DNA from 2 places in the Micromonospora sp. M42 genome. Region 2 is predicted to be linked to the other one. Evidence: predicted binding sites of a transcription regulator. Region 2 holds the regulator's gene; the other holds the start of a gene.
What was found. Region 2 encodes HspR, which represses chaperone genes until heat shock. Its sites were predicted from a motif close to TTGAGTNNNNNNNACTCAA; they were not measured.

Region 1 (4,208 bases), 3.5 Mb from region 2:
GGCCCGGTGCGCGGCGAGCAGCTTCTGCTTCACCCCGCCGATCGGCAGCACCCGGCCGGAGAGCGTCACCTCGCCGGTCATCCCGAACTCGGGCCGCACCGGACGCCCGGTCACCAGTGAGGCCAGCGCGGTCACCATGGTGATGCCGGCGCTCGGGCCGTCCTTCGGTACCGCGCCCGCCGGGACGTGCAGGTGGATCCGCCGCCCGGCCAGCGCGTTCGGGTCCAGCCCGTAGCGCCGCCCGTTCGATCGCAGGTACGACCACGCGATGTGCGCGGACTCCTTCATCACGTCGCCGAGCTGCCCGGTGAGCGTCAGCCCGGGCTCGCCCTCCATGGTGGTGGCCTCGATGAACAGCACGTCGCCACCGGCGCCGGTGACGGCCAGGCCGGTCGCCACGCCGGGCACGGCGGTCCGCTCGGCCGACTCCGGGGTGAACTTCGGCCGGCCCAGGTAGCGGGCCAGGTTCCCGGCGTCCACGTGTACCGGCGCGGCGTCCGTGGCGAGCGCGACGGCCACCTTGCGCAGGATCTTCGCCAGGGCCCGTTCGAGCTGCCGGACACCGGCCTCCCGGGTGTACTCGCCCGCGATCAGCGCCAGCGCGTCGTCGGCGACGCTCACCTCCTCCCCGGTCAGCCCGGCCCTTTCCCGCTGCCGGGGCAGCAGGTGGTCGCGGGCGATGGCCACCTTCTCGTCCTCGGTGTAGCCGTCCAGCGCGACCAGCTCCATCCGGTCCAGCAGCGGGCCGGGGATCGCCTCCACCACGTTGGCGGTGGCGAGGAACAGCACGTCGGACAGGTCGAGGTCGACCTCCAGGTAGTGGTCGCGGAACGTGTGGTTCTGCGCCGGGTCGAGCACCTCCAGCAGAGCCGCCGCCGGGTCGCCGGAGTAGCCGGCGGCCAGCTTGTCGACCTCGTCGAGCAGCACGACCGGGTTCATCGAGCCGGCCTCGCGCAGCGCCCGCACGATCCGGCCGGGCAGCGCGCCGACGTAGGTGCGCCGGTGGCCGCGGATCTCCGCCTCGTCCCGGACACCGCCGAGGGAGACGCGGACGAAGTTGCGGCCCAGCGCCCGGGCGACCGACTCGCCGAGGCTGGTCTTGCCGACACCGGGCGGGCCGGCCAGGGCCAGCACCGCGCCGGAGCCGCGTCCGCCGACCACGCCGAGGTTGCGCTCCGCGCGCCGGTTGCGCACCGCGAGGTACTCCAGGATGCGGTCCTTCACGTCGGCCAGGCCGGCGTGGTCGGCGTCGAGCACGACCCGCGCCGCGGCCAGGTCCGTGTTGTCAGCGGTACGCGTGCTCCACGGCATCTCCAGCACGGTGTCCAGCCAGGTACGGATCCAGCCCGCCTCGGGTGAGGCGTCACTGGCCCGTTCCAGCTTGCCGACCTCGCGCAGCGCCGCCTCGCGTACCTTCTCCGGCAGGTCGGCGGACTCCACCCGGGAGCGGTAGTCGGCGGAGCCGTCGGGCTCGTCCTCGCCGAGTTCCTTGCGGATCGCGGCGAGCTGCTGGCGGAGCAGGAACTCGCGCTGGGACTTCTCCAGCCCTTCGCGCACGTCGCTGTTGATCTGCTCGGTGACCTCCTGCTCGGCCAGGTGCTCCTTCACCCAGCCGACCAGCAGCTCCAGCCGGGCGGTGACGTCCGGCGCGGCGAGCAGCTCGGTCTTCTGCGCCAGGCTGAGCCAGGGCGCGTAGCCGGCCGAGTCGGCCAGCTCGGACAGGTCCGTCATCCGCTCCATCGCGTCGATCACCTGCCAGGCGCCGCGCTGCTGGAGCACCGAGGTCATGAGCGCGCGGTACTCGCGGGCGAGTTCCCGGGCGCGGCCCGCCGGGGCGGGCTCGTCGAGCGTCGCGGCCTCGACCCAGAGCGCGGCGCCGGGACCGGGCACGCCGGAGCCGATACGGGCCCGGACGAGACCGCGGATCACGGCGGCCGGCTCGCCGCTGGGCAGCCGGCCCACCTTCTCGATCGTGGCGACCACGCCGACGGAGCCGTACTCGCCGTCGAGGCGGGGCACGGCCAGGAGTTCCTTGTCGCCGGTGGCGCGGGCCGCGTCGACGGCGGCCTGGGTGGTCGGGTCGAGGGTGACCGGGATGACCATCCCGGGCAGCAGGACGGTGTCGGTCAGGGGAAGTACCGGAAGAGTTGCCATCGGACACCTGCCATCACGTTGGTTGAGCGTGTCTGGCTCAAGTAACAAAAGGTGTCCCTTGTTCCGGGTTGTGACCCACGCCACTGTCCGGCCTTCCCGACGCCTGTTCGCGCACCGGTCCTCTATTGGCCGCGACGCTTACCTGGCACGACCCGCCGAATGCAAAGAGGCGGGTATTGTTGCGAAATTACCGTGAGGTAAGTCAGACTCTTAGCACACCCCGCCCGACACAGGGAGTAATGGCGATGGCAAGGAAAGTAATCACCGTTCTGACCGACGACCTCGACGGCGGAAAGGCCGATCGGACCGTCGAGTTCAGCCTGGACGGCGTGGCGTACACGATCGACGTGTCCGACGAGAACGCGGGCGTACTGCGCAAGGCGCTGGACCCGTACATCAGCGCTGGCAGGCGGATCGGCCGCGGCGCCACCGAGGTCGCCCGCGCCACCCGGCGCGCGGGCCGGCCGAGCACCTCGGGAATGGACCGCGAGCAGAACCGCGCCATCCGCGAATGGGCAGCCAAGAACGGGTACGAGATTTCCGAGCGCGGGCGCATCCCGGTGTCGGTCGTCGAGGCGTACAAGAACCGCTGAGCGCTAAACACTCACCGTCGGGTATCCCAGGGTCACGCTGAGAAATCGCAGCGCCCGGCCGGCCTTTTGTGTTGTCGGTGACTTTCATCGGGCTGGAGTCCGACGGCACGAAACTTCTTCCCGGAACGATTCCCACGCTCCCCTGCCGGACCCGCCTCGCGTACCCACCACGCGGACACGACACGGCCGCGGCCACCCGGACGGTTCCCGGGCGGCCGCGGCCGTCGCGTGTCCTCAGTTGACCCGGATGCGCACCACGTCGATGGCGGGAGTCTGGTTCGCCCGCTCCATCATCGGGATGCGGTGCGAGCCGTCACCGGCCCAGACCGCACACTGCGCCACGCCCGACTGCGCCAGGCCCGGGATCTGGATCAGCACGTCGTCCGGCTGACAGTGGTCCGGGTCGGGCCGGTGGCGACGAAGAACGCCGGCACGTCCTGCGGGTTCGGGGGCTGCCGGGTGCTGCCGAGCATCCGGCAGGCGGTGTGGAAGTGGCCGCGCACCAGGCCCTGACCGTTGAGCAGCGAGCTCTCCAGGTAGTAGCCGCCCTGCCCGGCCGCGAGGAAGCGGTCCCGCACCAGGTTCTTGGTGGTCACCCGGAGCGTGAACGGCTGGTTGCGCCGCACCTGGTTCGGGAACTGCGTGATCAGCAGCGACGGATTGTTCGCCGCGGCGCCCACCTCACCGAACGCGGTGCTGACGCACCGGTTGCCGTTCTGGAAGCCGTCGTGCCCCTGCAGCTGGCTGCCGGAGCAGTCCTTGGCAAGCACGTTCAGCCCGTTGCCGCCACCGTTGTTCTGGCCGCCGCCGTTGTTGTTCCCGCCGCCGTTGTTCCCGCCGTTCTGGCCCCCGTTCTGACCGCCGTTGTTGTTGCCGCCGTTCTGACCCCCGCCGTTCTGACCCCCACCGTTGCCGGGGACGTCGGTCAACGCGCACCGGGCGAACTGGTCCAGCCCCTGCGGGCGCTGGCCGAACCGGCCGATGGCGGTGGCGATCCGGTTCAGCGCCGCGGTCCGCTTGTCCGCGAGCGGACCCAGGATCGCGTTGTTGATGAACTCGCCGCCGTTGCGGCCCTCCGCCGCGAGCCGCCGGTTCGCCTCAGCGATCTGGGACGTCAGCGCCGCCAGCTCGCGATCCACCTCGGCACGGGCCCGGCCGGGCACCTGCGGCAGCCGACCCCGGACGTCCGGGCAGGTCACGGTCGGAGTGCCGGCGCCGGCGCCACCCGCGGTCGTCTGCTGGCACTCGGCCGGCGACATCTGGCCGTCGCCCCAGTGGTTACGGACCCAGCGGCCGTTCTGCCAGGTACGGGTGCTGCTGCCCTGGCCGTCCGGGGCGGTCGCCCCCGGGCTGGCGGGCACACAGGACGCCGAGGCGGCGCGCGTGGTCGTCCGCCGGTCCTGGGCGGACGAGATCTGGGTGACGGCCACGATGCCGCCGAAGACCGCGAGCGTGCCGACC
Region 2 (4,208 bases):
GATCCTGCTGCTGGTCATGCTCGGCCTGGAGTACAGCGCCAACGAACTGGTGGGCAACCTCCGCTCGGCCGCGCCGGCCGGTCTGATCGACGCGGTGCTCAACGCGCTGCCCGGCTTCGGGTTCGCGCTGCTGCTCGGGTGGGGCTGGGTCGCCGCAGTGGTGCTCGGAGGCGTCACCTGGGTGTCGTCGTCGGGCGTGATCGCCAAGGTGCTCGGCGACCTGGGCCGGGTCGGTAACCGGGAGACGCCGGTGATCCTCTCCGTCCTGGTGATCGAGGACCTGGCGATGGCCCTCTACCTGCCGCTGGTCACCGCGCTGCTCGCCGGGGTCGGCCTGATGAAGGGCGGCATCGCGCTCGCCATCGCGGTGTTCACCGTCGTCGTGGTGCTGGCCGTGGCGATCCGGTACGGCCACCTGATCTCCGCTGCGCTCTCCGCCAAGGACCCGGAGGCGCTCCTGCTCGGGGTGCTCGGCCTGACCCTGCTGGTCGCCGGTATCGCGGCCAAACTCCAGGTCTCCGCCGCTGTCGGCGCGTTCCTGGTCGGCATCGCGTTGTCCGGGCCGGTGGCGCACCACGCCACCGAACTGCTTTCCCCGCTGCGGGATCTCTTCGCCGCTGTCTTCTTCGTGTTCTTCGGGCTGGTCACCAACCCGCTGGACATGCCGCCGGTGCTGCTGCCGGCGCTGGTGCTGGCAGTGGTCACCATGGCGACGAAGGTGGCCACCGGCTACCTGGCCGCCCGCCGGGCGGGGATCGCCGAGCCCGGTCGCTGGCGGGCCGGCCTGGCGCTGACCCCGCGCGGCGAGTTCTCCATCGTCATCGCCGGACTGGCCGTCGCGGCCGCCTACCCGGTGAACCCGAAGCTGGCGGCGCTCGCCACCGCGTACGTGTTGATCACGGTGGTGACCGGGCCGCTGCTCGCCCGGCTGCCCGACACCCAGTGGTTCAAGCAGTGGCTGCGCTCCCGCGCCGCCGCCGCCCGTGCGGCAGCGGCGTTGCCCGCGCCGACCGGGGACTGACCCGCGCCGGGCCGGACCTGCCACAGGCAGATCCGGCCCGGCGTTGTCAAATTGATCCCCGGAAGGTCTACCACTGCTCCGCTCAGCCGCGTTAACGTTTCGGCCCAGCAGCCAGGGTCCGCGGGTGGCCGGTGCCCCCGCCAGCGCAAGCGGAAGGTCGGCCGGTGAGCGTGCAGGAAGATACGTTCCACGGCTTCGCCAATCCGGTCGATCCCTCGCCCGCCGAACTCCGGGCGTGGGCCTATCAACCGGATTCGGTGCCGCTGACCTCGATGCCGCCCGACTGGGACCTGCTGGTCGCCGGTGACCATCTGGTGCAGACGCTGTTCGACCTGGCGATGGACGAGCGCTGCCCGGCCCGGCGGTTCGCGCTGCACTGCCTCTACATCTACGCCGCCGACGGCATCCGGACGAACTTCCGCGCCCATCCCAAACGCCGGTTCCGCAAGCTTGTCGAGCAGGCCGAACGCGCCGGTGACGACCTGATGCGCAACTGGGCGCACAACAGCCGCGTGCTGCTCGCCCGGCCCGACCTGTTCGTCTACCGGGACTGGTGCGAGGGCGGCCTGGTCCGCGAGAACCGCCGCCTCTGACACGTCGCCGGCTTGAACGGCGAACGGGCCGGGATCCCCCGTGGATCCCGGCCCGCACGTCGGCGGATCGTCAGGTCGACCCGCCCTGCTTCTTGCGCCTCTCGTCGTCCCGGGCCCGGTCCACGCCGTGGTCCGTCTGGTCGGCGAAGCGCCCTTCCTTGACCTTGTCGCTGAAGCGTCCCTCGGTGACCCGGTCGAACCGCTCGCGGACGTTCTCGGCCACCTTCTCCAGCCGTTCCTCGGCGCGTTCCGCCACCTTCTTAGCCGGTTCCGCCATGGCTCCCCCTGCCAACTCGGCGTCCGATTTAGGGGTTTTGGCCCTACCGGCGAGCCTAGTCGACAGCGCCCTGCCGCATCCCGCATTCCCCGACGAGCGCCCCGAACCAGGGACGCACGAGGGCCGGACGTACGAAGGCCGGCGCGGCCCCGGGGGAGCGGGGCGCGCCGGCCTTCCGGTGAAAGGTCAGCGGTCGGGAGCGCGGCGTGGTCGCCAGACGACGAGCGCGGTGGACGTGCGGTTGGTCGGCACGAGGTCGCCGCGGGCAAAGCCACCGAGCGACTCCAGCTCGGCGATCCGCCGGTACGCGGCGTCCAGCTCCGCCTCCAGCCGGGCCACCCGCTGCTGTGCCTCTTCGAGCAGCCGCTCCAACCCGATGATCCGCTTGACCCCGGCCAGGTTGATCCCGTCGTCCTGGCTGAGCCGCTGCACCTCGCGCAGCAGCACCACGTCCCGGACGCTGTACCGGCGACCACCGCCGGACGCCCGGCCCGCCTGCACCAGGCCCAGCCGGTCGTACTGGCGCAGCGTCTGGGGGTGCATTCCCGCCATCCGCGCAGCCACCGAGATCATCAACACCTTGGCCTCGTAGGCCGGGTCACCCGAGCCGACGTACTCCTCCGACATGCCCGCTCACCTCCGCTGCCGCCGTCAACTGAATCGACGTACCCGCGCGTCGAGATGTTCCCGCGCGGCGGGCGGAGTCTGCTCCGCGAAGGTCTCCAGCGCCGCCCGCGCCTCGTCCGAGACCTTCGCCGGGACCACCACGTCGAGCGTGACCAGCAGGTCACCGGCGCGGCCGTCCTTGCGTACGACGCCCTTGCCGCGGGCGCGCAGCACCCGCCCGCTGGGCGTACCCGGTGGCACCCGCAGCGTCACCGTCCCGTCCAGGGTCGGCACGCGCAGGTCGGTGCCGAGGACCGCCTCGGCGTACGTGATCGGGACGTTCAGGGTCAGATCGTCCCCGGTACGCCCGAACAGCTCGTCCGGGCGGACCTTCACCTGCACGAACAGGTCGCCGGCCGCGCCGCCCCGCTCACCGGGCTCACCCCGGCCGGCCAGGCGGATCCGCTGCCCGTCGGCCACCCCGGCCGGGAAGCGCACGTTCAGCGTGCGGGTCTTGGTGACACCGCCGGTGCCGTGGCACTCCGGGCACTTCTCCTCGACGATCGTGCCGACGCCCTGGCAGTTGCGGCACGGCTCGGAGAAGCTGAACGACCCCTGGTTGCGGGTGGTCACGCCGGCGCCGTGGCAGACCGGGCAGGCCACCGGCTGGGTACCCGGCTTCGCGCCGTTGCCGTGGCAGGTGTCGCAGACGCCGGGCGCGCGCAGCGTCAGCGGCAGCGTGACGCCGCGTACCGCATCCTCGAAATCGAGCGCCACCTCGGTCTCGACGTCCCGGCCCCGCGCCGGACCGCGCGGACGCGCCGCGCCGCCCCCGCCGCCGGAGAAGATCGAGCTGAACAGGTCGGTGAAACCGCCGCCGCCGAACCGGGTGTCCCCGCCGCCCGCGCCGCCGCCGAACAGGTCGGAGACGTCGAACGGCACGCCGCCCGGCTGGCCCGCGCCGCGGGCGCTGCGGCGGAAGGCGCCCGAGCCGAACAGCGAGCGCATCTCGTCGTACTCGCGTCGCTTCTTCTCGTCGCCCAGCACCGCGTACGCCTCGGAGACGGTCTTGAACCGCTCCTCGGCCCCGGTGTCGCCGGGGTTGTGGTCCGGGTGCGACTCCCGGGCCAGCTTGCGGTACGCCTTCTTGATCTCGTCCGAGGAGGCGGACTTCTCCACGCCCAACGCGGCGTAGTAGTCCTTCTCGATCCAGTCCTTGGAACTCACCGGTCCACCCCCTTCCACGGGTCGAAGCCCGGCCGTCCCGCCCGCCCGGTGGGGGCGGGCGGGACGTCACGGGTCGGCACTACTCCGGGTCCGCGACCGCGACCATGGCGGGCCGCAGCAGCCGCTCGCCGAGCTGGTAACCGCGGCGCATGACCTGTACGCAGGTCGACTCGGTCACGTCGGCGGAGGTCTGGTGCGCCACCGCCTCGTGCCGGGTCGGGTCGAACGGGTCGCCCTTCTCGCCGAACGCGGTCAGGCCGAACTTGCCCAGCGCGGCGGTGAGCTGCTCGGCCACGCTGCCGAACGGGCCCACCAGATCGCCGTGCTCACGGGCCCGGTCCAGGTCGTCCAGGATCGGCAGCAGCGCGCTGAGCACAGTGCCGGTGGCCTGCTCCTGGACCAGGTTGCGGTCCCGGTCGACCCGCTTGCGGTAGTTGGCGTACTCCGCCGTGACCCGCTGGAGGTCGCGGGTGCGCTCCTCCAG

Region 1: the regulator HspR is predicted to act here: its motif matches at 2,177-2,195, upstream of lon (endopeptidase La).

The regions. Positions count from the first base shown of each region.
Region 1 is NZ_KK037233.1:739,363-743,570, reverse strand. Features, by position in the region: gene lon (endopeptidase La) at 1-2,154, opposite strand, end outside; gene MCBG_RS02995 (histone-like nucleoid-structuring protein Lsr2) at 2,400-2,747, shown strand; gene MCBG_RS35000 (hypothetical protein) at 2,982-3,125, opposite strand; gene MCBG_RS02990 (hypothetical protein) at 3,119-4,208, opposite strand, start outside.
Region 2 is NZ_KK037233.1:4,215,362-4,219,569, forward strand. Features, by position in the region: gene MCBG_RS19390 (cation:proton antiporter) at 1-1,021, shown strand, start outside; gene MCBG_RS19395 (hypothetical protein) at 1,186-1,614, shown strand; gene MCBG_RS19400 (hypothetical protein) at 1,685-1,891, opposite strand; gene MCBG_RS19405 (heat shock protein transcriptional repressor HspR) at 2,078-2,518, opposite strand; gene dnaJ (molecular chaperone DnaJ) at 2,543-3,724, opposite strand; gene grpE (nucleotide exchange factor GrpE) at 3,804-4,208, opposite strand, start outside.